DNA from 3 places in the Ochrobactrum sp. SFR4 genome. Region 2 is predicted to be linked to each of the others. Evidence: predicted binding sites of a transcription regulator. Region 2 holds the regulator's gene; each other region holds the start of a gene.
What was found. Region 2 encodes LexA, which represses DNA repair genes until DNA is damaged. Its sites were predicted from a motif close to TGTTCNNNNTGTGTTCNG; they were not measured.

Region 1 (10,285 bases), on a different contig from region 2:
CTGCTGTCCTTTGACAATGATCTGCTTCACAGCGAGACCAAGATTGGTGTTCTGCTCGGCTCCCTGCTCTCTGCCGTCTGTGGCTGGGCATTGCTGCGCATTTCCACACGCAACCGCGCTGCAAAATAACAGGTTCAGTTTTCACCCGCTGTGGCTATAACAGCGGGTGAAAACTATTTTATCGTCTGCATTTTCACACCGGAGATTTTCAGTGCCGTCACTTATCAGCCGTGTTATCCCGCGCCGCTTCCGGGCTTCCAGTGTTGAAATTCCGGTTGTCCGGCTGAGCGGTGCGATCATGACAGGCAACAGCCCTTTACGGCAAAATCTGTCGCTCGAAGGCATCGCGGTTCAGCTGGAAAAAGCCTTTGACAACAAGCACAGTCCCGCTGTGGCGCTGAGCATTAATTCCCCCGGCGGTTCACCGGTACAATCGCGGCTGATCTATAAGCGTATCCGTGACCTGGCCGAAGAGAAGAACAAGAAAGTCCATGTCTTTGTTGAGGATGTGGCAGCTTCCGGCGGCTATATGATCGCTATTGCCGGAGACGAGATTATTGCTGATCCGTCTTCCATTCTGGGTTCGATCGGCGTGGTTTCCGCGTCTTTCGGCTTTACCGAACTGATCAAAAAAATCGGCGTCGAGCGTCGCGTGCATACGGCCGGCAAAAACAAAGCCACGATGGATCCGTTTCAGCCGGAAAAGGCATCGGATATCGAACATATCAAAGCGCTGCAGCTGGAAATTCACCAGACATTTATTGATATGGTGAAAGAGCGCCGCGGCAGTAAATTGCAGGACAATGATGATCTCTTCACCGGCCAGTTCTGGACAGGTATTACAGCTTTGCAGCTTGGATTGATTGATGGTCTGGATGATATGCGCTCACATCTGCGCAAGCTTTATGGCGAAAAAACCAAACTTAATCTGATCCAGCCTTCGCGCGGGCTGCTGGGGCGCAAAAATACCGGCGGTATTTCTCATGCGCAAATGCTTGGCGTGGCAGGTGAAAGCCTGATGAATGTGCTCGAAGAAAAAGCTCTTTGGTCACGCTATGGCCTGTAACAGGCTGAGCCTATCATAATATCATCAGAATAAGATGCTATAAGAGCTTCTTGAAACAAAGTCATAGCCTGACTAAATCAACAGGCACTGTTATTTTTCCGGAAAGGAGCCGGTATGCCACAACTGATTTTTCTGATCCTTCTGGTTGCAGCTGCGATCTATGGCTATCGCTCCTTCAAACGCGAAGCAGCACGTGTTTCCCAGAAAGTCCGTCAGGCAGAACAGGAAGCCCGTACAGGTGCCAGCGGCACACTGGTGCGCGACCCGAAAACCGGTGTTTACCGTCCGGCAGAAAAAGACTGATCCCAGCGCATGCCAGATATTTTATCTTCACAGGCAGCGAGCCAACAGACTGCCTCACATCTTCGCGCCACAGCCTATGCCAAGCTTAATCTGGCATTGCATGTGACCGGACGGCGCGAGGACGGCTATCATCTGCTGGATACGCTTGTTGCCTTTGCCGATTATGGTGACGAACTCACAGTTTTCCCTGCGCAGGAAGACAGTTTTACGCTTTCCGGCCGCTTTGGTGCGGGACTGCCAGCCAATAGTGAGAACCTCGTTTTAAAAGCGCGAGATCTTCTGCGTGCGCATTATCCGCAGCACAGCTCCGGCGTTGCCATTCATCTGGAAAAAAATCTCCCTGTTGCTTCCGGTATCGGCGGCGGGTCAAGCGATGCCGCCACAGTGCTGGCGCTGCTTATGCGCCTGTGGAATATCGAAGCGGAACAGGCGTTGCTTGAGCAGATTTCTCTGCAGCTTGGCGCCGATGTGCCGATGTGTCTGCATGGCCAGCTCTGTGGCGGTGCATTGATTGCCAAGGGTATCGGTGAAGATATGCAGAGGCTGTCCGGCCTGCCTGTGCTGTCGCTGGTGCTTGTGAATGACGGAACAGCAATTTCCACGCCGCAGATTTTCAAACATATGCAGAAGCGTGATAATCCTGCGCTTCCGGAACTGACACGCTTGAATAATCAGGCAGAGCTTTGCAGTTTCCTGCAATCAACCCGCAATGATCTGTTGCCGCCTGCTACAGAACTTGCATCGCAATTGCCGGAGATTCTCCAGACTTTGCGGGACAGCGGCGCACAATATGCGCAAATGTCCGGCTCAGGCGCGACCTGCTTCGGTATTTATGATACAGCGGATCAGGCGCAACAGGCGGCAATGCATTTGCAACAGCAAAATCCGCATTGGTTTGTCTGCGCAACCACGACCCTGCCCGATAAAATTTAAACCGGAGACAGCCATGTCCGATACAGTCAAAGCCGAACGTCCGTTTATTCCGGTGGGTATTGCTGTACTGACTGTTTCAGACAGCCGGACATTGGAAACAGATACATCCGGTGCATTTCTTGCCTCCCGTATTGAAGAAGCAGGCCATCTGCTGCGTGACCGGCAGATCGTGACTGATGATGCTGCCAAAATTCGCGAACTGGTTGTGCAATGGTCCAAAAATCCGGCAATTGATGTAGTGATTACCACCGGCGGCACCGGTTTCACCGGACGCGATGTAACGCCTGACGCCTTGGAGCCGGCCTTCGACAAGCGTATGGACGGGTTTTCAGTGATCTTCCATCAGCAATCCTATGCCAAGATCGGCACCTCCACGATCCAATCCCGTGCAACGGCCGGTCTCATCAACCAGACATTTGTTTTTGTGCTGCCGGGCTCCGGCGGTGCCTGCCGCGATGCATGGGACGGTATTCTCGCCCAGCAGCTCGACTATCGCCACCGCCCGTGCAATTTCGTTGAAATCATGCCCCGTCTTGATGAGCATTTGAAACGCAAAAGCTAGAGCATAATTCCTTAAGCTGGGATCGGTTTAAAGTGAAATTATGCTCTAATTTTAAAAGTGTTAGAGCGACCTTTGTGTGCAGGTCTGGCACACGGCGCTCTAATTGCGGAAAAGACATAAATTAAGTTCTTGCTTTGTTCTTATTTTCAGATTAAATTTGAACCATAAACGGCGCATCAGAGTCGCATAATTCGCGCCGTATTCATTGCTTCATTTTGATTGTTTTGCTCCGGTCATGCTGTCACGGCATTTCCGGTAAGGAGAAAGCTATGGCAATTTTACAGGAGGTTTTCGGACCAGCCGATCAGGCCGTCTTCTCCCGTTCGGCTGTCTTCGGATCGGAGCGCACAGATCAGGCAAATGCTATTGTTGACGGCACCGGCTTACGTATTGACCACAGCCGTCGTCGCGGACGTGGTGCCGGTATCAATCCTTCCGGCCGGTTTGAAAGTCAAACACGTATCGACAGTGATGACGGCTGGAATTCACTGGAAGAGCTGGAGCCGTTCAAAACAGAAGTCCAGATCGAAAAGCCACGCACCATCATCACCCGCAATGACTCACCGGATATTAATTTCGACCGCTCAATCAATCCTTATCGCGGTTGCGAGCATGGCTGTATTTATTGCTTCGCACGCCCTACGCACAGCTATATGGGACTGTCTGCCGGTCTTGATTTTGAAACCAAACTTTTTGCCAAACCCAACGCAGCACGACTACTGGAAAAAGAACTTTCCAAAGCCGGTTATATTCCCAAGACGATCGCCATTGGCACCAATACAGACCCTTATCAGCCGGTAGAAAAGAAATGGCGGATTATGCGGGACATATTGAGTGTGCTGGATGCTGCCAACCATCCCGTCGGCATCATTACCAAATCCGCGCTGGTAACCCGCGACATTGATATTCTCGGTTCAATGGCCGAGCGTGGTTTGGCAAAAGTTGCTCTCTCTGTCACCACGATGGATGCCAAACTAGCACGGAATATGGAGCCCCGCGCCTCAACACCAGGCTTGCGTTTACAAGCCATCCGGCAGCTTAATGAAGCAGGTATTCCGGCATCGGTGATGCTTGGCCCGGTGATCCCCGGCATCAACGACCACGAGATTGAACGCATATTGGATGCCGCCTATGCGATGGGCGCGCGCGAAGCCGGATATGTCTTGCTACGCCTGCTTTATGAAGTGGCGCCACTCTTCAAGGACTGGCTGCTGCAGCATTTTCCTGACCGTTACCGCCATGTCATGTCCCTGTTACGCTCAATGCGCGGCGGCAAGGACTATGATGCGGAATGGGGTAAACGGATGCGTGGTGAAGGCCCTTATGCGTGGCAGATTGGCCGCCGCTTTGAGATTACCTGTAAAAAGCTTGGGCTGAATATTCATAAGCGCCGACTGCGTTGTGACCTGTTCGCCCCGCCGCAAACAAGCAGTGTTCAACTCTCGCTTTTCTGATCTGCCCTCCAGCAGATATAGGCTGCCCGTCCTTTTGCCGGCAGCCTTCCACATCGTGCCCCCCTTTTGCGATGTGGCTTGCGGAGAATTAGATAGGATGCAATCTCAGCACATGAGTAAAGCACCATCTGATTCTCCGCTTTTTTCTGAAAAGCGATCAAAATCGCCAGCCAAGACAAAGGCTGACAAGTCTGAAATATTCATACCGGATTACAGGCATGAGCAGCAGTTGCAAGCTCAGGGTTACAAACTGATTGCAGGGCTCGATGAAGTCGGCCGTGGTCCTCTTGCAGGGCCTGTTGTTGCTGCCTGCGTGATCCTTGATCCTGATAATCTGCCTGAAGGTCTGGATGACTCAAAGAGGCTCACCGCTGCCAAGCGCAACCGGCTGTTTGAAACAATTATGGAAAAGGCTGTTGCCGTCACATTATGCAGCCTCAGTGCGCGTGCGATTGATGAAAGCAATATTCTGGCGGCATCCTTGCTGGCGATGAAACGCTGCGTTGATGCGCTGACGGTTCAACCCGATTATGCTTTGATTGACGGTAATAAAACACCAAATGGTCTGCCCTGCCCCGCCATGACGCTGGTGAAAGGGGATCAGCGCTCTCTGACCATTGCTGCAGCCTCTATTGTGGCCAAAGTCACCCGCGACCGGATGATGGAACGCGCCGGTCTTATTCATCCGGCCTATGGTCTTGAGAAACATGCCGGCTACGGCACTGCCGCGCACAGAGATGCGATTGAAACGCAGGGACCGGTTGCCGGTCTACACCGCTACAGCTTTGCGCCGATCAAAGGACGCTGGACGGCCGACGCATAAGTTTCGGCCAGAACAATGCAAATGACTGATATTCAGACATAAAAAAACGCCGCATATTGCGGCGTTTTTTTGAACTTTATGAACTGCAATCAATTCAGGTTGGTTTTAACCTGATCCAGTGATGCTTTGAACATTTCACCGGCAGCTTTTGCGTCCATTTTATTTGCAATCAGCGAACCGGCAGCAGCAACAGCGATTTCCACTGCAGATGCACGAACCTGATTAACAGCATCACTTTCAGCCTGAGCGATTTTCTGTTCAGCCAGTTTGTTGCGGCGAACAATGTAATCTTCCGACTTCGCTTTTGCTTCGCTCAGCAGAGCTGCAGCTTCACGCTGTGCAGCAGCAACGATTTCGCTGGCTTCTTTTTCAGCTTCTTTGCGCTTGCGATGATATTCAGCAAGCAGAGCCTGAGCTTCTTCACGCAGGGTGCGTGCTTCGTCCAGTTCCTTGGCAATATTTGCAGCGCGTTCATCAAGCGAACGGCCGATCATGCCAGGCACTTTAAGATAGGCCAGCAGCGCCAGGAAAATGATCAGACCGACGAGGGCAATAAATGTTGCATCCATAATGGTCTCCCTTACGCGCTGACAGCTTTAACAGCAGCCGAGATTTCAGCTTTATCGGACTTGCCGCCAAGCAGTTTCTCAACGATTTCTGCGGTTGTTTCTTCAGCAATCGAGCCGAGATCGCTCATCGCTTTTGCCTTAATGGCAGCGATGCGTTCTTCAGCTTCAGCCAATTTCTTTTCAAGCGATGCTTCAACGGTTTTGCGTTCGGCATCAATGTCATGCTTTGCCTTGTCACGGGCTTCCTGACCGATAACAGCCGCGCTCTTGCGGGCTTCAGCCAGTTCCTGCTCGTAAGCAGCAATTGCATTGTCAGCATCGGTTTTCAGGCGTGCAGCCTGTTCCAGATCCTGTGCAATACGGTCACGACGCGTTTCGATGACGCCGCCGATACGTGGCAGCACAACGCGCGACATGAACAGATAGAACAGCCCGAAGGTAATCGCGAGCCACAGAAGCTGCGATGCATAATGGGTGGAATCAAATGGTGGAAACACGCCTTTACCGGCATCGTGCGCCACACCTGTTTCAGTGTGCACAACAGAGTTGCCACTGTCAGCTCCCGACACTGGTGCCGGCTGAGAGTCAGTTGCGGTTTGGGCAAACGCCGTGGACACGAACATCCATTTTCCCCTTATCACTCAGGCTTAATAAACGATAACCAGCCGCATATGCCTTCAGGTCTCACAAGGAGATTTTTGCATATGCGGCCGATTTAATCCGGCAGCTTAAGATTAAACTGCGAACAGGAGCAGAAGCGCGATGAGCAGCGAGAAGATGCCCAGAGCTTCAGTTACGGCGAAGCCGAATACCAGACGGCCGAACTGGCTGTCAGCGGCAGACGGATTGCGCAGTGCACCCGAAAGAAAGCTACCGAAAATGTTGCCGAGGCCGAGAGCCGTACCGGCCATACCGAAACAGGCCAGACCTGCGCCGATGTACTTTGCTGCTTCCGCTTCCATGTTAAGCTCCTTCTGGATTGATATAAATGCGGATTTCAGTTCTGGCGGAAACCCGCCGGTGATATTTCAGAGCGACCTGTTATTTCAAAATCATGTGTCAGACACAGGTATTTTCAAAATGCAGAGCCTGATTGGTAGATAGGCAAGACTGCTGCCCGATAACGGACAGCAGTAATTTCAGTTAGTGACCGTCCGGATGAACTGCATCATTGATATACATGCAAGTCAGAACAGTGAACACATAGGCCTGCAGGAATGCGACCAGGAATTCCAGACCGGTAATAGCAACGGTCATAAACAGAGGCAGGATCGCACCACCAACACCGAGCGGACCGAGTGCAGCCATGGAAACCACGAAGCCTGCGAAAATCTTTACGGTGATGTGACCGGCCAGCATACTGGCGAAAAGACGCACAGAGAGACTGATCGGACGGGACAGGAAAGAAATGATTTCAATCGCGGATACCAGCGGCACGATAGCCATAGGAACACCGCTTGGCACGAACAGCTTGAGAAAGCGGAAACCGTGCTTGAAGAAACCGTAAATAATCACTGTTCCGATCACCAGCAGCGCCAGTGCGAAAGTAACAATAATCTGACTGGTTACGGTATAAAAATACGGGAACAGGCCGATAAAGTTTGCTACAAGGATGAATGTGAACAGAGAGAACACAAACGGAAAAAATTTCATCCCATGAGAACCGGCAGAATCCCGCAAAGAGGACGCCACAAACTCATAGGCCATCTCAGAAACTGACTGCAGACGTGTCGGAACAATGCCGCGACCTGCCGATGTCAGAAACAGAAAAGCGGAAGCGGTTACGACAGTCAGCACCATAAAGGCGGACACATTCGTAAACGACAGATCGACACCGCCGACATCGATAGGAATCCATCTGGAAACCTGAAACTGATGGATCGGATCGTTTGCCACCTTAACCTCACCTGTCACCCGTGCCCGAAGGCGTTACATTCATGCCCGAGGGCGCTTCTCAACCGCAAACTTGCGTTCCGGCCTTTTCAGAACACTCAAAAGCAAATTTGCCTGAGCCGCACTGTTGCCTTTACAGGCTTATTCACTGCCGTGCATATGAAGGATAACCTTTATGCACATTATTTTTCTTTCTGTTGCTTATCGCCCACATTATTGCCGCTTTCTGCAACATATCCTGCCGAGCGTAAAACATTCAGAGTACCGGCACCGAATCCCAAGAAGAGAAAGATAATCAATCCCCAAGGGTTCGTACCCAGAACACGGTCAAAAAACCAACCCAGAACCGCACCTACCACGATACCAGCAACAAACTCGCTGGATAATTTCATGGCCTGCGCCATAGAGCTTGCGTTTTTCTCAGCCTGTTCGTCTTTTTTGGTTTCCACCCCCACGCCCTTAGCAGCCAAATGGCTTTCAAGCTTACGAAGACGGTCGTCCAGACTTCCCTGAGCGCCTGCCTGTGATCCGGCCAGAACCGGACCATCAGCTTCGCTTGCCGTATCATCGGATTGCTGAGGCTTTTCGGGTATTTTCCCGACTGCCATTCATGCCTCCTTTGGCAAGAAAACCGAGGTTTTCACCCCACTGTGAAGTCGGCCGCAACATATTAATAGCCAACTCATTCGTCAAGGCACTGTCTGCACAGAAGTTGAAGGTTTTTTGTATTATTAAATCATATACTTAACAGACGGCAGCATGAAGCAGGCCATGAATCCCGCTTCATGCTGTGATTTCAGACAGCGAATCCTTGATAATTCAGCTCCAGCCGCCGCCGTAAGTCCGGTAGAAAACATGCAGGCCGATCTTTTTGACTTTTTCCATTGTTGAAGCCCAGCGAGGACGTACATAAGTCGCATGATAATGGGTCGCCGACCCCACTTCCGGCAGCCAGATCTGACCCGCTGTGACAGCTTTTGCCACCTGCTGCGCCATACGCCAGTGCCCCGGCTCCGTGACACGATGTTTTAAACCGTCACAGGCGAATGAGAACTGACAGGCATTACGCCAGTCTTTGTTCTGATAAACCACGCCGCAGATCGTGGAAGGATAAGCAGGGTTGCGTACGCGGTTGAGAATAACCTGCCCGACAGCGGCCTGACCTTTGACCGGCTCACCGCGCGCTTCGAAGTAAATACCTTCTGCCAGACATTTTTGTTCTGCAGCACTGAATGCTGCCGGTGGCAACGGGGTCGCCGCCCAATTGTGATCCCGCGCACTGATTGGCGGAATAAAGCGGCCATTGTCTTTTTCCGGCACCAGAATGCTCTCGAAAGGCGATGTTTTGGCATAATCCGGCTTGGACGGTGCATAACCCAGCGCCAGCACATCCGGTGTGTCATTGGTAATCAGCGATGCGAGCGCTGTTGGTACCGGCACCACCTGCTTCACTTCCGGACGATGGAAAGCGAGCGTGATTTCCACTTCCTTGCCGCGGATCGGACCTTTGACGAAAGCTGTTTTGACGTCTTTTTTACCGGCTACCGGCTGCATCAGCCTGGGACTCACCGATGAAACCTGCTCGGCGAGCGAGCCTGCATTGAACATACGTGCCGGAGCTTTGGTCTGCACGGAAACCAGACGCCCCTGCTTGTCAGTGCGGCTGATACGTTTTTCATCGGGATTAGGATCGTCGACGCCGCGTTTTCCGCCGGCAACACGCCCGCTCATTACCACACGGCCCACGCCGCTGATATCTGCCGCAGCGCTCAGGCTGCCTGTAACCACTGACGAATCAACAAACGGCATTTCCGCCTGATGAATAGAACCCGCTGGCGCATCCACCATATAGGTTGCCCAGCGACTGCCCGATTGCTCGGCAACACTCATCATACTGGCCATGTCCTGATAGGCTATGACATTGCTTGAATAGAAAAACAGCCCTACTCCGGCGAGAAGCTTTGGCAGGGTCGCTGATTTGCGCTTCTGCTTAACGGTTACGGCCACCGGATAATAACGGCCATCCTGCGGGCAGTAACCCTCTGAAGGATAATACCAGACCTGTGCTGGCTCATTGCCGGATCGGCCGAACAGGGCCCGCAAAGCTACACTACGCACCGGAATACTCCACTCACTCAACAAGATGACTATAGTCAGATAATGATCTATTAACCTTGATGCTTCGTTAACATCGGTAGTGTTTAGTCATTGATTTTATTTATTAATTTTTAATTAACACGAAGATTGCCAGTCACCTTAAGCGGTTAGTTTTTATTGACCTTTCCCGTGGCAGGGCGGCAAAAATCCGGACTTTACCCACAGGGATAGCTCATAAAAAATATTTCTAATTTAGAAAAATCATTAGCCCAAAAATAAACCTGCCGGATCATCAGTGCATGATGATCCGGCAGGTTTAATATTGTCCATTACAGGCTTTAATGCAGAACCGGCTTCGTCAGGCAACCGGAAACTCCCCGCGATAGCGCCTTGGCAACATCGCAGACAGAGTAACGCCGCGAATAAACAGGAACATATTCAGTGCCAGCCACAGGCTGTGATTACCCAGCCAGTCACGGGTGCCGTAAAGCACACCGAAAAAGACAAACAGCGACAGGAACATCATATTGCGCATGTCTTTAGACCAGGATGCACCGATAAAAATACTGTCCATCTGGAAAGCAT
Region 2 (10,285 bases):
AACAGACCGCCCAGAGATAAACCAATGCCGGCAGCGATGCCGGTTTTGATAAACTCCCGCCGGCGCAGATAAAATGACTGGCTGGTGATTTCTGACGCTGCAATGCCGGATTTGAAAAATGACTTTGACATAAGACTGGTTCCCTGCTGATCGGCAGTTACGCATATCGGACTTGAAACGGATATGTTACAGGCAATTTTATGCTGATGTCTGTGGTTTATTTGCGTTCATATTGCGTGAGAAAAAGGCAAAACTCTATGCGGAAAATAAAAAAGGCTCCCGAAGGAGCCTTTTCATCAGTGTGTTACTGATTATTTGCGTTTTGCCAGCGGTACGAAATCGCGCTGTGCATGACCGGTGTAAAGCTGACGCGGGCGGCCGATTTTCTGCTGCGGATCTTCGACCATTTCTTTCCACTGAGCAACCCAGCCGATGGTACGGGCAACAGCGAACAGAACTGTGAACATTTCTGTCGGGAAGCCGAGAGCCTTCAGAGTGATACCTGAATAGAAGTCGATATTCGGATACAGCTTCTTCTCGATGAAATATTCATCGGTCAGTGCAATATTTTCCAGTTCCATCGCAACGTCGAGCAACGGGTCATCTTTGATGCCGAGTTCGCCAAGAACTTCATGCGTGGTTTTCTGCATGATGCGGGCGCGCGGATCGTAGTTTTTGTAAACGCGGTGACCAAAGCCCATCAGACGGAAAGGATCGTTCTTGTCTTTTGCCTTGGCAACATATTCAGGAATACGATCAACCGAGCCGATTTCAGCCAGCATGTTCAATGCAGCTTCGTTGGCACCGCCATGCGCTGGACCCCAGAGGCAGGCAATACCGGCAGCGATACAGGCAAACGGGTTGGCACCCGAAGAGCCGGCGAGACGAACGGTCGATGTCGAAGCATTCTGCTCGTGGTCAGCATGAAGGATGAAGATACGATCCATAGCGCGGGCCAGAACCGGATTGACCTTATATTCTTCGCAAGGCACAGCAAAGCACATGCGCAGGAAGTTGGAAGCCAGATCAAGATCGTTCTTTGGATATACGAAAGGCTGACCGACATGATATTTATAGGCCATTGCAGCCAGTGTCGGCATTTTCGCCAGCAGGCGGATCGAAGCAACCATACGCTGATGCGGATCAGTAATATCGGTTGAGTCGTGGTAGAAGGCGGACATTGCGCCAACGCAGCCAACCATAATGGCCATCGGATGCGCATCGCGGCGGAAGCCGGTGAAGAATTTGGCCATCTGTTCATGGACCATGGTGTGACGGGTCACACGGTAATCAAAATCTGCTTTCTGGGTCTTGGTTGGCAGTTCGCCGTAGAGAAGCAGGTAGCAGGTATCAAGGAAGTCGCCCTGTTCGGCGAGCTGTTCGATCGGGTAGCCGCGATGCAGGAGAACGCCTTCATCACCATCGATATATGTGATTTTGGATTCGCAGGAAGCTGTTGATGTGAAGCCAGGATCGTATGTGAAGGAATTTGTATTCTTGTAAAGCGGGCCGATTTCAACGACGTCTGGTCCGATTGTACCTTTGCGGACCGGCAATTCGGTGGAATTGCCATGTAGCGTGATTGTCGCTGTCGTATTAGACATACTGGTTCCTTTCATCATCGCGCTCACTGCTCGTGGATAGCAGTAAATTTGGAGCATAATGCCGAAAACTGGTGTTTCAGATTCAACTTATGCATAGAAACATACAGTTAGGGTATTTTTACCGGCGCTGCCAGTTTGAAAAATATCCTAAGCGGGTTGTCACGTAAAATTCATGATATTTTTGAATGACAGCCTGAAAAATTCTTGGCTCAAATTATCGTAAAAACCGGGCGTTGCAATGCAGAAATTCGGGTTTTTATGAACAAATTTCTGTCAATTCGCCATTCTTACGACAGAAGCCGGTCTGTGAAAATCACACTCCTGTGTTCAGGGCGTGTTTGAAGCCGTATTCCGTTGAAAGAACACGGCTTCTGACAGGCTTAAACGGCCTGATCCTGAATGCGTCCGAGCGCTTCTTCACGACCCAGAACCACCAGAACATCAAAAACACCCGGTGAAGTGGCGCGGCCGGTGAGGGCGGCACGCAGAGGCTGGGCAATTTTGCCAAGCTTCAGGCCGGTTGATTCCGCATGAGCACGGACAACGGCATCCAATGCTTCTGCATTCCACTCGGCAGCTTCCAGCTTCGGTAACACATCTTTGAGGATCGCGCGGCCTTCATCATTGAGCAGGCTTGTCGCTTTTTCATCCAGTGGCAGGGGGCGGGAAACGAACAGGAATTTCGCGCCGTCAGCCAGCTCTACCAGTGTTTTTGCACGATCTTTAAGACCCGGCATTGCTGCAACAAGCTGTGCACGACGTTCATCGGTCAGCAGAGCCTGCAGTTCCGCACCGCCTTCAATATAAGGCAGAACATCGATCAGCGCTTTGGTAAGCGTTTCTGAATCACTGGCGCGGATATGATGACCGTTAATGGCTTCCAGTTTCTGGAAATCGAAACGAGATGCGCCTTTGTTGATGTCTTTGGTATCAAACCATTCAATCATCTGCTCGATGGTCATGATTTCATCATCACCATGGCTCCAGCCGAGACGAACCAGATAGTTGCACAGTGCTTCAGGCAGATAGCCCATTGCACGATAGGCCTCAACGCCAAGCGCACCGTGGCGCTTGGAGAGCTTGGCACCATCCGCACCATGGATCAGCGGGATATGGGACATTTTAGGCACATCCCAGCCCATTGCCTGATAAATAACTGTCTGGCGGGCAGCATTGGTCAGATGGTCATCACCACGGATAATATGGGTAACGCCCATATCATGATCGTCGACCACAACCGCATGCATATAGGTTGGCGCGCCGTCGGAACGCAGAATGATGAAATCATCCAGATCTTTGTTCGGGAAACGGACTTCACCCTGCACATCATCCATCACAACAGTTTCGCCTGTCTGAGGCGCTTTAATGCGGATAACCGGCTTCACACCTGCCGGTGCTTCCGACGGATCACGGTCACGCCAGCGGCCGTCATAACGCGGCGGGCGACCTTCAGCACGCGCCAGCTCACGCATCGCATCCAGTTCTTCCGGTGAGGCATAGCAATAATAGGCTTTACCGGCCTTCACCAGTTCTTCAGCAACTTCGCGGTGGCGCGGTGCGCGTTCCCACTGGGAGATAGCATCGCCGTCCCATGTCAGGCCGAGCCATGTCAGGCCTTCAAGAATAGCGGCCGTTGCGGCCTCGGTGGAGCGCTCGCGGTCGGTATCCTCAATGCGCAGCAGCATCTTGCCGCCGGTATGTTTGGAATAAAGCCAGTTAAACAACGCTGTACGTGCGCCGCCGATATGCAGATAGCCGGTCGGGGAAGGCGCAAAGCGGGTAATAACGGGTGATGACATCGGTCGCTCCGTATCTGCGGTAAAGTTACAGGATCTTACGCTTATATCCGAATATATCGCCTAAAGAATGTAACTGACCGCCTCTCGATTTCTTGTGCTGTTCATGTAGCATAGGCAGCACAACGTGCAAGACTTGATGCAAAAATCAAAGCAGAGAACCGGTGTTTAACGCCGCTCAATGCAAGATTCCTGCGTGAAATAGGCTGTTTTGGACGTATAATTGTGCAGCTGTCAGGTGCGGGGGCAATTCAGACAGCATGGCGAATGGTTATGACGGTGAATGTAGTCATCAGGCAGGCAAGACTGAGTCCCGTTATGATGATGACGGGGCGCAGACAAGTGCTGCCCGCAACACTTATTCTCGCAGGCTGACAGTTGAGCAAACCATGCTTGGTTTTGCTCCTGTGCCAGATTCGGAGATTATTCCCGATGATGGTGCTGTTTATAGCGGACGAAAGCGGGCACTGATTATCCGGCTAAATCTGCGGGAATATTGGCAGCGTTTTCTGGATGATATCTGTGATGCTCTGCTGTTTGAATATGAACGCGGAACGGTTTTCCTGTTACTGGCCGTTGCGAGTGGTGCAGGGGCGGTTCATTATTTTTCCCTGAGGGCTGAACCATACTGGATAGAGCTGTTTGTACCGGCATTCTTGTTGATCTGGCTGTTGTTTTTGCTGCGTGATACGCTGATCAGGCGTGTCAGCCTTGTGCTGATATTAGCCTTTATGACTGGTATGCTGGCTGCGAAATGGGAGACGCAGCGCTATGCAACGCAAATGCTTGGCAGTTCTGTGTCAACCACTTTGACAGCGCGGATTGTCTCGCTCGAACAGGAGGCTGAAGACAATGGCAAAGCCGGACGCTGGCGTATTGTTGCCGATGTGCTGACAACGGAAAAACCGCATCTGCGCTATGCGCCGCAGCGATTGCGGCTCTCTGCACGTGATTTACCTGCGCAGGCTGAAACCGGTTCTGTTCTGAAAGGGGCGGTGCGATTGCGTCCCCATGGCGGGCCGGTGCGTTCCGAGCAATATGATTTCGCATTTCATGGATATTTTCGCGGCATTGGCGGTAATGGCTTCTATCTCGGTGTACCGAAACTGGTTGATGGTGAATTTGCCGGTGATGCAGTGTCAAAGAGCTGGACTGCGTCCGTTGAGGCATTGACCGGTCAGTTGCGGGCGATGATAGGCGGGCGGATTATGCAGGCACTGTCCGGTGAAGAAGGGGCGGTGGCCGCAGCGCTGATCTCCGGCCAGCGGGCAGGGATCAGCGAGATAACCAATGAGGCGCTGCGCATTGCAGGGCTGGCGCATATTCTCTCAATTTCCGGCCTGCATCTGGCGCTGGCAGCGGGTATAGTCATGGTAAGCCTGCGAGGTATTGCCGGACTGCTCCCATCTTTAGCGCTCTATTATCCGGTGAAGAAAGCCGCCGCACTGATTTCACTGTTTTCCTCCGGTTTCTATCTGGCTTTATCCGGTGCTGATGTGGCGGCACAGCGTAGTTTTATCATGCTGGCCGTGATGCTTTGTGCCGTGATTTTAGATCGCAAAGCTCTGACCTTGCGTAATCTGGCGATTGCAGCGCTGTTTAGTATTCTTGTGACACCGCATGAAATCTTGGGGCCGAGTTTTCAGATGTCCTATTCTGCAACCGGTGCGCTGATTGCAGGTTTTGCGTGGTGGAAATTACGCAAGAGACAAAACAACGAACGAGTGACGCGACAGACGGGATTGGGGAGCAAGCTCAGGCTTTGGCTGGGCGGAGTTGCGGGGACATCACTCTTGGCCGGCATCGCCAGCGGGCTTTTTGCAGCCTTTCACTTTAACAATATGGCACCGCTTGGAATGCTGGGAAATGCACTGGCATTGCCGGTGATCTCGGTGCTGATCATGCCTTTTGCGGTTCTGTCACTATTGATGATGCCATTGGGGCTTGAATGGCTGCCTTTACAGGTAATGGGCAAAGGCATTGAACTGGTCAAATGGATTGCCCATTTTGTTGCCGGACTTTCCCCTGATCTGATACCCGGTCTGTTACCCGTGCCTGTAGTGTTGTTATGGACGGCTGCTCTGCTTACAGCAATGATCCTCAACAGTCATTTGCGGCTGATATCGTTGTTTTTTTTCATGGCTGGCGGGATCGTGCTGAGTATGAATACTTTGCCGGATATTATTATCTCGGAAGATGCCAGACTGGTTGCTGTGCGTCAGAATAATATTCTCTATGTGAACCGCCAGCGACCAGCTGCGTTCACAACTGATAACTGGCGCAAGGCCTATAGAATTCATGAGATTAAAACGCCTGATAAGAGCAGTGCGGCACATTCCGGAGGTTTTGTCTGTGAGGATGGGTTATGCAGTTTTGATCTGCAAAACGAGCAGGTGCTGGCTTATGCCGAAAACCGGCCTGCTGCAGATATCGCCTGTAATATCGGTGACATTATCGTTCTCGCTTATGCGGGAAACCTATCGTGCCCTGACATAAATGAAAGTCGCATTACACCGGCAGTAACGCGAAAAGAACCAGTTATAATCACCCGCCAGCAACTGGCATTACGAGGTGTGGCGGAGATTTATCTGAAACCGGATAGTCGTAGTAATACAGACATAGCGCAAATTCATACTTCAGATATGTTGCAAAGCTCTGTTTCCGGAATGCGGATACATCAAGCTGGTTCAGCATACCAGCCGGAACAGGATTCGGTCGTGTTTGCAGTGGGAGAGCCGCAACGACCTTGGCATGGCTATCGTCTCTGGTCCCGTGCTGCCCGCAATCTGGAAGATCCGAAATAGGACTGTCACGCCTGTTCAATGAGTGCCGCAATTATGAGTGCATAGTTGTGGTACAAAGATGCACTAAAATATGTAATTTACAGAGTGCGATCTGTATCGCTCTGTTGGTCAGAACACTGTCAAAATGACCTGTCATGTTTCATTCAAAAATGAAATATCTGTAATCAATCGTCTGAAGTCGAAAACCGGCGGTTGGCCGGTTTTCGCTCCGATGCATATTAGTAGCGGCGTACCAGACCAACCAGCTTACCCTGAACACGCACACGGTCAGGACCAAAAATACGGGTTTCATAAGCAGGGTTCGCAGCTTCAAGCGCAACAGATGCGCCTTTGCGGCGGAAGCGTTTCAGTGTCGCTTCTTCATCATCGACCAGAGCCACAACAATTTCACCGGCATTGGCGGTATCACCACGGCGGATAATCACTGTATCGCCATCGAGAATACCGGCTTCGATCATCGAGTCACCTTTGACTTCCAGCGCATAATGCTCACCGCTGCCAAGCATTTCCGGCGGCAGGGTAATCATATGGGTTTGTGATTGAATGGCGGAAATCGGTACACCGGCTGCAATACGTCCCATCACCGGAACACTGATACCGGCAGGTGCTTCCGATTCTGTCGCAGGCGCGGCTTTTTTAGGCAGTTCGGTGACATTCTTTTTGCTGAGATCGCCTTCAATGACACTTGGTGAGAATTTCTTCTGGCTGTTGAGACCCGGCGCAATCGAGTCCGGCAAACGCACAACTTCAAGCGCACGCGCTCTGTTTGGCAGACGGCGGATAAAACCGCGTTCTTCCAGAGCTGTAATCAGACGGTGAATACCGGATTTGGAAGCGAGATTGAGCGCCTCTTTCATCTCGTCAAACGAAGGGGGAATGCCGCTTTCCTTCAGGCGGTCATGGATAAACAGCAATAATTCATGTTGTTTACGCGTCAGCATTATACGCTCCCAAAGCCTTTATATTATCTGCCGGTTACTAAAATTATGGTGGCAGATAATGAAGTCGTGCAGACTAAACGCATAACCGCATGCACGGGGCGCGGTAGCGAGAATCAATTTTTAAAACAAACCCAGAACGAACACTATATGTTCCAGTATTGTTCTGCAAGGCTTTAAAAGTGATTAATCCGATTGTTTAAAGAATTTCAGCGTATCATCAGGATCTGACAGCGATCACCGGCTTTGGCTGCTTCCGCAAAAGGCTCACGGATCAGCAGAGCATCCGCGCAGGTAATGACGGTCAGCATGGAGGAATCCTGCACCGGCAGAGGCGTTGCCAGTAACTCACCGTCGCTGTTGCGGGTCAGAGTTGCACGGGCGTAATCACGGCGGTTACCATTGGCGGCCATGTCCTGTGCCAGTCTGGCGCCGGCAATATATGTGGTCGCGGCTTTACCTGCCAGACGCGCAACCAGAGGTGCCAGAAACACATAGGAGCAGACGAGGCTGGAGACCGGATTGCCGGGAAGTCCAAGAACGAGCAGGGGCGCTTTGCCTTCGCGATCCAGCTGGCCGAACATGAGTGGCTTACCCGGACGCATGGCGATTTTGTAAAAGCCGAGTTCAACGCCGCAATTGGTCAGTGCCTTATGCACCAGATCATGATCACCGACAGATGCGCCGCCCAGCGTAATCAGAATATCGGCCTCCGAAGCAGCGACATTACGAATGGATTGCTCGATAAGGGCCAAATCATCCGGCACAATACCAAGATCATCTGCCGTGCCGCCATTGCGCCGTACAATTTCTGCGACACCATAACTGTTGGAGCTGACGATCTGATCTGCCGCAGGAACAGTGCCTGCAGGTACAAGCTCATTACCTGTAGCAAGAATAGCTGTTTTAGGGCGTTTATAGACCTGCAATTGCGCATGGCCGGACGCTGCCGCTAAAGAGAGCGATGCCGGATCAAGCAGATGACCGGTTTGCAGCAAGCATTCACCGTCTTTAAAATCCAGCCCGCTGAACCGGATATGACGGCTTTTGCTCACATCCCGTAACAGTGTAACCAGATTACCTTCCTGCTGCGTGTCTTCCTGAATGACAATCGTGTCGGCACCGGCAGGCATTGGCGCACCGGTAAAAATACGCACAGCCTCACCGGATTTGAGCATGCCGTCAAAGCCTTTGCCTGCAGCAGATTCGCCGATGACTTTCAATATAACGGGCAGCTGCTCGGCATCGGCAAAGCGTATGGCATAACCGTCCATGGCCGAGGCATCAAAAGGCGGTTGATTGAATGAGGCAAAAATCGAAGTGGCGAGAACACGATCACCGGCTTCATGCAGGGCGACGTGCTCATGGCCGGAAGGCATTTTATCCGCCAGCAAAAGCCGCAAAGCCTCATCAACCGGTAATAATGCCATGAAACCTACCCCGTAAAAAATAAGAGCGATATGCTAAGAACGCTGCCAGTCGCCGGATTTACCGCCGGTTTTGCTGTCGACGGCTATATTGCCTATGACCATGCCTTTATCGGCAGCTTTTGCCATATCATAAATCGTCAGGCAGGCGACGGAGACAGCCGTGAGTGCCTCCATTTCCACGCCGGTTTTGCCGGTCAGTTTGACTGTCGCACTAACCCGCAAGCCAGGCAGTGCCTCATCCGGCTCGATATCAACCGAGACTTTGCTCAGCATCAATGGATGGCAAAGCGGAATCAGATCAGAGGTCTTTTTTGCAGCCATAATACCGGCAAGACGGGCGGTGCCGATAACATCGCCTTTGGCGGCATTGCCGGAAAGGATCAGCTCAAGCGTCTGCTTTTGCATCGTGACACAGCCCGATGCGGTCGCAATGCGCACAGTGTCGGTCTTGTCACCGACATCGACCATATTCGCAGCGCCGCTTTCATCGAGATGTGTCAGCTTGCTCATAACTTACTCTTTGCCGGTCAGGAGTTTGCGGGTTGCTCTGGCCACATCCTGCTGGCGCATTAGGCTTTCACCGATCAGGAAGGTGGAGATGCCGGATTTCTGCAAACGCAGGCAATCATCATGCGTGAAGATACCGCTTTCACCAACCAGAAGACGGTCATCCGGCACCATGGCTGCCAGACGTTCAGATACTGCGAGATCGACTTCGAAAGTGCGTAAATTACGGTTGTTGATGCCGAGCAGACGCGAGGACAGTTTGAGAGCCCGTTCCATTTCAGCTTCATCATGCACTTCGATCAATGCATCCATGCCGAGTGAAAAGGCTGTGTCTTCCAGCTCTTTAGCCAGTTCATCATCAACACTTGCCATGATAATGAGAATGCAATCTGCACCCCAATGACGTGCCTCATAGACCTGATAAGGATCAAACAGAAAGTCCTTGCGCAGGGCAGGAAGGGAACAGGCCGCGCGTGCCTGTTGCAGGAATTCCGGTGCACCCTGAAAACTTGGTGTATCTGTCAGAACTGAAAGACAGGCCGCACCACCATCTTCATAGGCTTTTGCCAATGCAGGCGGATCAAAATCCGGACGGATCAGACCTTTGGACGGGCTGGCTTTTTTGATTTCCGCAATCAGACCGAAAGAACCGGCAGCCTGCTTTGCTTCCAGTGCTTTAAGGAAGCCACGGGCAGGTGACTGATCGGCAGCAGCTTTTTTCACGTCTGCCAATGGCAAACGTGATTTGGCTTCTGCAATTTCAACAAGCTTATAAGCTTCGATCTTTTTGAGGATATCGGTCATTTCATTCACTTGTCTTGCTGTTCGATACAGCAATCAGCTGATCGAGTTTGGCTTTTGCCGCGCCGCTGTCAATCGACTGGGCAGCAAGGGCAATACCTTCTTTAATATCTCTGGCTTTACCGGCAATGACGAGTGCAGCGCCGGCATTGAGCAGCACGATGTCACGATAAGCACCGGCTTCGCCGCCAAGTACGCGCAGCAGGGCTGCCGCATTATGCTGGGCATCGCCGCCCTTGAGAGCGTCAAAAGCTACGCGCTTCAGGCCGGCTTCTTCCGGTGTGATTTCAAATTCGGTGATTTCACCATTTTGCAGTGCTGCAATATTGGTGGTGCCAGCGGTGGTCATTTCATCCAGACCATCACCATAAACAACCCAGACATGATCGGAACCGAGCTCTTTCA
Region 3 (10,285 bases), on a different contig from region 2:
TTACCAGAGCGCTATGTGCCAGACTTGGCACACAAAGGCCGCTCTAACGCTCTAAATTCATTGCGGCGGCTCTACTTTCTTTTGATTAGCGCATGTTAACGGGAGCCGAATAAATCCATTTAAGCCAGACATGCCTTAGATTTCCATGTCAATGCTGTGGGCGCGTTGCATTCTTGCTCCCCATTCAAAGCGGCTGGCTTTGGGCAGTTATGCCTTAGCGACCACCGGATACATCCAGCAGCGCACCGGATGTATAAGATGAAGTATCACTCAGTAACCAGACAATTGCTTCAGCAATCTCAACTGCTTCGCCGGGGCGCCCCATTGGCGTATTCACACCCAGCCTGTGCGCTCTGCCCGGCTGCCCGCCACTGGCATGAATATCCGTATTTACTAAACCCGGCCGCACAGCATTTACACGCACCTTCTGAGCACCGAGTTCTTTCGACAATCCGAGCGCCAGTGCATCCACAGCAGCCTTTGAACCGGCATAGTCAATATATTCAAACGGTGAGCCAATTCGTGAAGCAACAGAGGAAACCAGAACAATCGAACCGCCCTTGCCGCCCCGTTCTACAGACAGGCGTCGCGCACTTTCACGGGCACAAAGATAAGCTCCCAGCACATTGACATCAAACATGCGCTTCAAACGTTCCGCGCTCATATCAGCCAATTGCATGGATGGTGCAACAATGCCGGCATTGACCACAACGCCATCCAGCTGACCAAACTGCTTTTCAGTCTTGTCAAACATGGCAATAACATCAGCCTCAACAGCAGCATCACCCTGTATGGTGATCGCTTGTCCGCCAGCCTTGCGCACATCTTCCGCAGTTTGTTCCGCAGCCTCACGATTGCCAATATAATTAAGACCAACGGACCAGCCACGCTCACCGCATAAAATTGCAGCAGCCCGTCCGATGCCACGGCTTGCACCTGTAATCAAAATAGTCTTGCTCATTATCTCCACCCTTTATTCCAGTCTGTATTCTTTGAGAAACATGCCCCTCCGGCATCTCAAAGCATTTTTATAAATAAAAAGCCGCCGGATCTCTCCGGCGGCTTGAACTATTAAAGCTCGTTCAAGGCTCAACCTGCAATAGCTTCAGCCAGAGCAGCCAGTGCTTCATCAGCCTTGCTGCCATCCGGGCCGCCAGCCTGTGCCATATCTGCACGGCCGCCGCCGCCCTGACCGCCAAGTGCTGCAGACGCAACACGCACCAGATCAACAGCACTGAAGCGCGATGTCAGATCATCCGTTACAGCAACAACTGCACTGGCCTTACCGTCTTCGCTCACACCGATGAAAGCAACAATGCCGGAGCCGAGTGCCTTTTTACCTTCATCCGCCAATGGCTTCAGGTCTTTCGGTGCAACGCCGGTCACACTGCGTCCCATGAACTGAACACCATTAATGGTCTTCGCTTCATTATCCGACTTGGAAGAACTACCGCTGAGCGCCAGCTTCTTGCGGGCTTCTGTGAGCTCTTTTTCAAGCTTACGGCGTTCATCAATCAGACTGTTCACGCGATCAAGCGCTTCAGACGATGTGGTCTTCAGAGCAGATGCAATCGCTTTAACACGGTCATCCTGTTCTTCCAGATAAAGACGTGCGGCCTCACCGGTCAGCGCTTCCATACGGCGAACACCGGCCGCAACCGCACCTTCCGACACGATGCGAACCAGACCAATATCACCGGTCTGACGGACATGCGTACCACCGCACAGTTCCAGAGAATAAGTTTTACCGGCTTTATCGCCCTGTGTCGCAGTGCCCATGGAAACCACGCGCACTTCGTCGCCGTATTTCTCGCCGAACAACGCCATAGCACCGGCTTCAATCGCATCATCCACGGCCATCAGACGGGTAACAACCGGCGAGTTCTGCAGAATGATTTCATTAGCAATGCTCTCAACCTTGCGCAGCTCTTCTTCGCTGATCGGCTTCGGATGCGAAAAGTCAAAACGCAGACGTTCAGGAGCAACGAGAGAGCCCTTCTGCGCTACATGATCACCAAGCGTTTCGCGCAGTGCTTCATGCAGAAGATGGGTTGCCGAGTGGTTGGAACGCATACGTGTGCGGCGATCATGAGCAACGACCAGCTCAACCGCATCACCGGTTGCGAGCTTGCCTTCGCGGATCACAGCCTGATGGACAAATACACCATCAGCTTTCTTCACTGTGTCGGTCACTTCAATGACAAAACCATCGCCATAGATGAAACCGGCATCGCCCTGCTGACCACCGGATTCCGCATAGAATGGTGTCTGGTTGACGATAATGCTGACAGTTTCGCCCTGCGCAGCCTTGTCAATGATTTGACCATCACGCACCAGAGCAGTCACAACGCCTTCAGCTTTCTCGGTATCGTAGCCGAGGAATTCTGTAGCGCCGACTTTGTCACGTACCGAGAACCAAACCCGTTCAGTCGCAGCATCGCCCGAACCCGACCAGTTGGCGCGCGCTTCGGCCTTCTGGCGCTCCATAGCCGCACTGAAACCATCTGTATCAACAGTAATGCCACGCTGGCGCAAAGCATCCTGCGTCAGGTCAAGCGGGAAACCATAAGTGTCATAGAGTTTGAATGCAGTCTCGCCATCAAGGCTCTGACCTTCACTCATATTCTCTGTTGCATCACTGAGAAGACCAAGACCGCGCTCAAGTGTCTTACGGAAACGGGTCTCTTCAAGCTTCAGCGTTTCAGAAATCAGAGCTTCTGCACGCACCAGCTCCGGATAAGCCTGTCCCATTTCGCGAACCAGTGTCGGCAGCAAACGATACATCAGCGGATCGCGTGCACCAAGCAACTGTGCATGACGCATGGCACGACGCATAATACGGCGCAGCACATAGCCACGACCTTCATTGGACGGCAAAACACCATCGGCAATCAGGAAGCTGGCAGAACGCAGATGATCGGCGATTACGCGATGGCTGGCGCGTTGTCCGCCTTCAGCCTTCACGCCGGTTGCCTCCTCCGAAGCACGGATCAGTGCTTTGAACAGATCAATATCATAATTATCGTGCACGCCCTGCAAGACGGCAGCGACACGCTCCAGCCCCATACCTGTGTCAATCGACGGGCGTGGCAAATCAATGCGTTCTTCTTTTGTAATCTGCTCGAACTGCATGAAAACGAGATTCCAGATCTCGATGAAACGGTCACCGTCTTCATCTGCCGATCCCGGAGGGCCACCCCAGATATGGTCGCCGTGATCGAAAAAGATTTCCGAGCAAGGGCCGCAAGGGCCGGTATCGCCCATCGACCAAAAATTGTCATTGGTTGCGATACGGATGATACGGTCATCCGACAGACCGGCGATCTTTTTCCAGTAATTCGCAGCATCGTCATCCGTATGATAAACGGTAACAAGCAGCTTATCTTTGTTCAGACCAAATTCTTTGGTGAGCAAATTCCATGCAAAGGTAATTGCCTCTTCTTTGAAATAATCGCCGAAGGAGAAATTCCCCAGCATTTCAAAGAAAGTGTGATGGCGTGCAGTATAACCGACATTGTCCAGATCGTTATGTTTACCACCGGCGCGCACGCATTTCTGCGCAGTCGCTGCACGGCTGTAAGGGCGTGTTTCAAGACCGGTAAAAACGTTTTTAAACTGTACCATACCGGCATTGGTGAACATCAAAGTCGGGTCATTGCGTGGCACAAGCGGGCTCGACGCCACCGCTTCATGGCCATTCTTACGAAAATAATCGAGGAATGTTGACCTGATCTCGTTAACGCCGCTCATTATTCACCTTTGGGTTCTGCCCGATTTAAACCGTAGTAACACGGCCTGTCATATCTCAAATAAGTATGGGATCCGGTTTGCGCAACAGCTTGATCCGGCCAGATAATTACCCGATCGCCTTCAGCATGTAACCATATCCGTTATTGTTACTGCCTGCTTTTAAACAGATGATCATGCAGTGTCCAGATATCCGCCCATATATCTGCATGCATAGAAGTGCCGCAGCAACAAAATACCCCGCATCACGGCATGTAATGCGGGGTATTGCGATCTTATCAATGATCTGAGCGCAATAAATTACGCTTCAGCGGCATCCGGCGCATCATCGCCTTCAGGTCCGCCGTCCAGCATCTGCTCCGCAATCAGACCGGCATTCTGACGCAGGGTCAACTCAATCTCATTGGCCACTTCCGGATTTTCCTTCAGGAAGTTTTTCGCATTATCGCGCCCCTGACCAAGACGCTGCGAATTATAGGAGAACCATGAACCGGATTTCTCAACAATACCGGCCTTTACACCAAGATCGATCAACTCACCGGTCTTGGAAACACCGGCACCATACATGATATCGAACTCAACCTGCTTGAACGGAGGAGCGAGCTTGTTTTTAACAACCTTAACGCGGGTCTGGTTACCCACGATTTCATCGCGCTCTTTGATCGAACCGATGCGACGAATATCCAGTCGAACCGAAGCATAGAATTTAAGCGCATTACCACCGGTCGTGGTTTCAGGCGAACCGAACATCACGCCAATTTTCATACGGATCTGGTTGATGAAAATCACCATCGTATTGGATTTGGAAATCGAAGCTGTCAGCTTGCGCAATGCCTGACTCATCAGACGTGCCTGAAGGCCCGGAAGAGAATCACCCATCTCGCCTTCAATTTCCGCACGCGGTGTCAAAGCTGCAACGGAATCCACAACCAGCACATCAATCGCACCGGAACGCACCAGCGTGTCAGTAATTTCCAGCGCCTGCTCACCGGTATCCGGCTGCGAGATCAAGAGATTTTCCAGATCAACACCGAGCTTGCGGGCATAAACCGGATCAAGTGCATGTTCAGCATCCACGAACGCACAGATACCGCCTTTTTTCTGCGCTTCGGCAATCGTGTGCAGCGCCATTGTTGTTTTACCCGAGCTTTCAGGCCCGTAAATTTCAACAATACGCCCTTTCGGCAAACCACCAACGCCAAGCGCAATATCCAAAGACAGCGAACCGGTCGGGACAGTTTCAATTTCCACTATCTTGTCATTCTGACCAAGGCGCATGATCGAGCCCTTACCGAATGAGCGCTCAATCTGTGACAGTGCCGCGTCCAGAGCCTTTGATTTGTCCACTGATTTATCCTCAACAAGTCGTAATGAATTCTGAGACATTTTACACTATCCCTTTGCGTCACTTGAAGTCCGCAGAATGAAACTTTATGGATAATATGTATCCTATTTGTTCTCAATTCGCAATAGGATTAAGTCATTGATTTTAAATCAATATAACATTTTGTTCTTCTGATGTTCTAATTTACAAATAATGCAACACTAAAAAAGATTTCGAAAATTAAAACAAGACGGGAACGGATTTAATCAAAAGTCGATTCGATCATTTTGTCTTACCCGTGCAGACATATACCCTTCCGGCAGACAATAAAAAACCGCCCCGGTATGACCGGAGCGGCTCTTTGAAATAGCTTTAAAGCCTTAAACGCCTTTGAGCGGGGAAATTTCGATTTCCACGCGACGGTTCTGGGCACGGCCATCCGGTGTTGCATTGGAAGCAACCGGCTGGGTTGAGCCAAAGCCCATAATAGCAAAGCGACGGCCATCAATGCCCTGACCGCTCAGATAATTACCAACGGACATAGCACGACGCTGAGACAGATTCTGGTTATGTGAAGCAGAACCTGTTGAATCCGTATGGCCTTTAATATCAACCAGAGTCTTGTCGAACTTACGCAGAACAATCGCCACTGAAGACAGTGTCGAATAGAATTGCGGCATTACAACATCCTGATCGGTGTTAAAGGTAATGCTGGAAGGCATGTTCAGAATGATGCGGTCGCCATTACGGGTAACCGATACGCCGGTGCCCTGCAGCTGTGCGCGCAGTTCATTTTCCTGACGATCCATATAGTTACCGATTGCACCGCCACCCAACGCGCCAAGACCGGCACCGATCAGAACAGCATTACGCTGCGCAGTGCTCGAACCGCCGACCATCAGACCACCCAGCGCACCAACAGCGGCACCGATACCTGCACCGCCGGCAGTGTTAGACATCTTCTGTTCGCCTGTATAAGGATCCGTTGTACAACCGGCCAGAAAGGTCGCAGCGGTTGCGGCAATAGCAATCTTTTTCAACATGGTTCAATTTTCCTGATTCAAGATGTGCCGCAGGATAACGGCAAATACGGCAGCATGTTGGTTAATTTTGGACGCAAGGTCAAATTCATATCGCAAAAAGGGTGTTTTAAAGTTTCATACTTTAACAAACCCGCTTTAAAACGGACAACCACGACCATAGTTGCCCGTCATTTCAGACAATACAAAATAACAACCGGACAATCTGTTCAGGTTTTCCGCTTATTTTAAGAATCGCAATGCTTAGCGAATTGCCCGCGCCTCACCGTCGAAGCGATGAATTTTACCGCTGTCCGGCGTCGCATAAACCTGCGCGCCTGCCTCAATACGATACTGACCGAAAATACGCACTGTCAGCAGTCCTGCAGCCTCTGTATCAATATAAACGTTGGTATCCGCACCGAGCTGCTCTACATGCACCACGGAACCTTTCCACTGGCCTGAATTTGTATCCAGCGTAATATGTTCCGGCCGGATGCCGATGCGCTTTGCCTGACCGTCATTCAGCGCAGCAGCATCGACGAAATTCATCTTCGGCGAACCGATAAAGCCCGCAACAAATTCATTATCCGGTGCATTATAGAGATCCATCGGTGCGCCGACCTGCTCAATACGTCCGGCATTCAGCACAACAATCCGGTCTGCCAGTGTCATCGCTTCCACCTGATCATGAGTAACATAAATCATAGTCGCGGACAGCTGGCGATGCAGTTTGGCGATTTCCAGACGCGTATTCACACGCAATGCCGCATCAAGATTGGAAAGCGGCTCATCGAACAGAAACAGTTTCGGCTCACGTACCAGCGCACGGCCAATCGCCACACGCTGACGCTGACCACCGGAAAGCTCAGCCGGACGGCGCTGCAAATAGCTCTCAAGCGATAACATACCGGAGGCCTGCGTGACCCGCTCATTAATTTCAGTTGCAGGCTTACCAGCCTGCTTAAGGCCAAGCCCCATATTGGCTTCAACTGTCAAATGCGGATAGAGCGCATAGCTCTGAAACACCATAGCGATACCGCGTTTGGCAGGCGGCGTCTGATTGACCACCTGATCATCAATACGCACTTCACCGGAATTAGCATCTTCCAGCCCCGCAATAATACGCAGCAGTGTGGATTTTCCGCAACCGGACGGCCCGACGAAAACGACCAGTTCCCCGTCCCGCACATCCAGATCGATACCTTTGATAATATCGACCTGACCATATGATTTACGGATATTATTGAGTTTCAGAGTTCCCAAAGTCGTTTTCCTGTCAGAATGTTTTCAAGGCCAAAGCTACGCAATGCAAATCGCAGGCTGTTTTATAATTTCACAGCCAGACCGCTGCGCACGCTTTCATCCGCGGCAAGACAAATACGCAAAGACTGTACCGCATCGTCCATATGGCGGGTCAGATCAATCTTCTCTGTAATCGCCTTCAGCATGAACGCCTGCTCGCGGTCGCACAGTTCCTGATGATCCGGCTCGCCCTGCATAGAAAGCAATTCATCCTGTTTCTTGAATTTGCCCTCGGCATCGGTTGCGGCCTGATGCACACGAATGACAGATGTTTTGGTGTGGGTGTTAATGTCAGCGGAGCTTGCGCCCTCTTCCATAACAATCGAAACACAGCCCTTCGGCGAGATCACATCTTTCACGAAGAAAGCCGTTTCCGACATCATTGGACCCCAGCCGGCTTCGTACCAGCCTACCGAGCCATCCGCGAACAACACTTGCAGATGACCGTAATTATACATGCCTTCCGCAACTTCATCGCTCAGACGCACGCCCATGCCGCGCACTTCTACGGCCTTGGCATCGGTGATCTGGCACATCACATCCAGATAATGCACACCGCAATCGACAATCGGCGATGTGGCTTTCATCAGCTGCTTATGTGTCTGCCAATGGGCGCCACTGGATTGCTGGTTCAAATTCATACGGAAGACATAAGGCCCGCCAAGATTGCGCGCTTCTTCAATCAGGCGAACCCATGACGGATGATGGCGCAGAATATAGCCGATCACGAGCTGACGGCCTGTTTCTTTGGCTTTTGCCACTACGCGTTCAGCATCCGCCACGGTTGTCGCCAATGGCTTCTCAACAAAAACGTCGCTGCCTGCTTCCATAGCCATAATCGCATAATCGGCATGGCTGTCCGAATAGGTCGCCACACAAACCAGATCAGGCTTGAGCTGCTGCAGCGCCTCTTCATAGGAGGTCAGCAGCGGATAGGAGCGCAGTTCTTCAGGCAGATTGATGCTTGAGCGATTAACCAGACCGACAATCTCGAAGCCCGGATTTTTATGATAGACCAGCGCGTGGCTCAGCCCCATATTCCCCAGACCGGCGACCATTACGCGCAGTTTTTTTGCCCCTACTTCATTCATTTGACTGCTCCTGCGGTAATGCCGCGAATTAACTGACGGGAGAATATGAAATACAGGATCAGTACCGGCAGGATCGCCAGCGACAGCGCGGCCAGAACCGCATTCCAGTTGGTTACATATTGCCCGATAAACATCTGTGCGCCCAGCGTAACGGTTTTGGTTTCCTCAGACGGCGCAAGGATCAGCGGGAACCAGAGATCATTCCAGATCGGGATCATCGTAAACACCGCAACTGTTGCCATAGCCGGACGCACCAGCGGCAGAACAAGGCGGAAGAAAATACGATATTCACTCAGACCATCCATACGGCCGGCATCTTTGAGGTCTTTCGACACCTGCCCCATAAATTCAGACAGGATGAAAATCGCCAGCGGCAGCCCCTGTGCCGTATAAACAAGGATCAGCGATGTCAGCGTATTCACCAGACCACTGGCCACCATCAGCTCCAGAATGGAAACCGTACCAAGGCGGATCGGGATCATGATGCCCAAAGCCAGATACAGCCCCATCAGCGTATTGCCGCGGAAGCGATATTCCGACAGTGCGAAGGCGGCCATTGCCCCGAAAATCAGCACCAGTGCAATCGCAACCACTGTGACGATCATACTGTTCTGAAAATAGAGGAAGAAATTACCCTGCGTCATCACCGTCTGATAGCCGACCAGACTGAATGTTTCCGAATTTGGCAGTGACAAAGGCGAGCGGAAAATTGCCGCCTTGGTCTTGAAGGAGTTTATGATGATGATCACCACCGGAAACAGAGCGATCAGCGTATAGAGGATAAGGATCGCATGGGCGGCGATACTGCGTACCGGAGACTGGGTTGCGCGGCTCATATTATTATCCTCAGAACTGGTAGCGACGCAGACGTCGCTGAATACCGAACAAATAGACACAGACGCCGATCAGAATGATGAAGAACATCAGCGAGGCGATCGTCGCACCCATGTTCTTGTCGCCAACCTGAAGCTGGAAGCCGAAGAAGGTGCGGAACATGAATGTGCCGAGAATATCGGTGGAGTAATTCGGCCCTGCCAGCGCACCCTGCGCCGAATAGATCAGATCGAACGCATTGAAATTACCGACAAAGGTCAGAATGGAGATAATCCCTATGGACGGCAGGATCAGCGGCAGTTTGATCTTCCAGAACTGCGACGCGCCGGTAATTCCGTCGCATTCCGCAGCTTCAATAATCTCGTCAGGAATAGACAGCAGCGCCGCATAGATCAGCATCATCGGAATACCGATAAACTGCCAGACTGAGATCAGGCCAAGTGCTGTCAGCGCATATTCTTTCTGGCCGAGCCATGGTGCAAACAGGCTTTTCAGCCCGACCAGATCCAGCATATTCGGTGCCACGCCCCAAAGCGGTGACAGGATCAGCTTCCAGACAAATCCGACAATCACAAAGGACAGAATGGTCGGAATGAAAATCGCCGAGCGGTAGAAAGCGGCAAAGCGTAATTTCGGATGGCTGAGCAATGCGGCAAGCAAAATACCGATCGGGTTCTGCACCACCATATGGATGACAAAGAACCACATATTATTGCCCAGCGCGTTCCAGAAGCTTGCAGACCAGCGCTCATCGCCAAGCAATGTGCGGAAATTATCCAGACCGACAAAAAAACTTTGCTGATTTTCGACGCGGAACAGCGACAATTGCATGGTTCCGAAAAGCGGCAGGATCATAATAGCCGTATAAACCAGCACCGCCGGTGCCAGAAAAACCGCTATATGCCAGCGGAAAGGCGGTTTGCTTGTCGAGTTTCGCGCCATACCGGTCGTAAGCTTTCAAACAG

Region 1: the regulator LexA is predicted to act here: its motif matches at 2,989-3,006, upstream of HBA93_RS09410 (PA0069 family radical SAM protein).
Region 3: the regulator LexA is predicted to act here: its motif matches at 5,256-5,273, upstream of recA (recombinase RecA).

What each region holds. Positions count from the first base shown of each region.
Region 1 is NZ_JAAPBB010000006.1:68,105-78,389, reverse strand. Features, by position in the region: gene nhaA (Na+/H+ antiporter NhaA) at 1-129, shown strand, start outside; gene HBA93_RS09430 (S49 family peptidase) at 212-1,066, shown strand; gene HBA93_RS09425 (hypothetical protein) at 1,181-1,369, shown strand; gene HBA93_RS09420 (4-(cytidine 5'-diphospho)-2-C-methyl-D-erythritol kinase) at 1,379-2,302, shown strand; gene moaB (molybdenum cofactor biosynthesis protein B) at 2,316-2,864, shown strand; gene HBA93_RS09410 (PA0069 family radical SAM protein) at 3,134-4,318, shown strand; gene rnhB (ribonuclease HII) at 4,431-5,141, shown strand; gene HBA93_RS09400 (F0F1 ATP synthase subunit B) at 5,231-5,710, opposite strand; gene HBA93_RS09395 (F0F1 ATP synthase subunit B) at 5,722-6,333, opposite strand; gene HBA93_RS09390 (F0F1 ATP synthase subunit C) at 6,445-6,672, opposite strand; gene HBA93_RS09385 (F0F1 ATP synthase subunit A) at 6,854-7,606, opposite strand; gene HBA93_RS09380 (AtpZ/AtpI family protein) at 7,786-8,211, opposite strand; gene HBA93_RS09375 (cell wall hydrolase) at 8,423-9,721, opposite strand; gene HBA93_RS09370 (MATE family efflux transporter) at 10,059-10,285, opposite strand, start outside.
Region 2 is NZ_JAAPBB010000003.1:91,451-101,735, forward strand. Features, by position in the region: gene msrP (protein-methionine-sulfoxide reductase catalytic subunit MsrP) at 1-131, opposite strand, end outside; gene gltA (citrate synthase) at 312-1,604, opposite strand; gene gltX (glutamate--tRNA ligase) at 1,985-3,403, opposite strand; gene HBA93_RS04570 (ComEC/Rec2 family competence protein) at 3,661-6,204, shown strand; gene lexA (transcriptional repressor LexA) at 6,423-7,145, opposite strand; gene HBA93_RS04580 (molybdopterin molybdotransferase MoeA) at 7,352-8,572, opposite strand; gene moaC (cyclic pyranopterin monophosphate synthase MoaC) at 8,606-9,082, opposite strand; gene trpC (indole-3-glycerol phosphate synthase TrpC) at 9,086-9,883, opposite strand; gene trpD (anthranilate phosphoribosyltransferase) at 9,885-10,285, opposite strand, start outside.
Region 3 is NZ_JAAPBB010000009.1:72,774-83,058, reverse strand. Features, by position in the region: gene HBA93_RS12595 (SDR family oxidoreductase) at 215-961, opposite strand; gene alaS (alanine--tRNA ligase) at 1,090-3,750, opposite strand; gene recA (recombinase RecA) at 4,048-5,133, opposite strand; gene HBA93_RS12580 (YiaD family glycine zipper/OmpA-like lipoprotein) at 5,452-6,114, opposite strand; gene HBA93_RS12575 (ABC transporter ATP-binding protein) at 6,355-7,356, opposite strand; gene HBA93_RS12570 (Gfo/Idh/MocA family protein) at 7,419-8,486, opposite strand; gene HBA93_RS12565 (carbohydrate ABC transporter permease) at 8,483-9,322, opposite strand; gene HBA93_RS12560 (carbohydrate ABC transporter permease) at 9,333-10,262, opposite strand.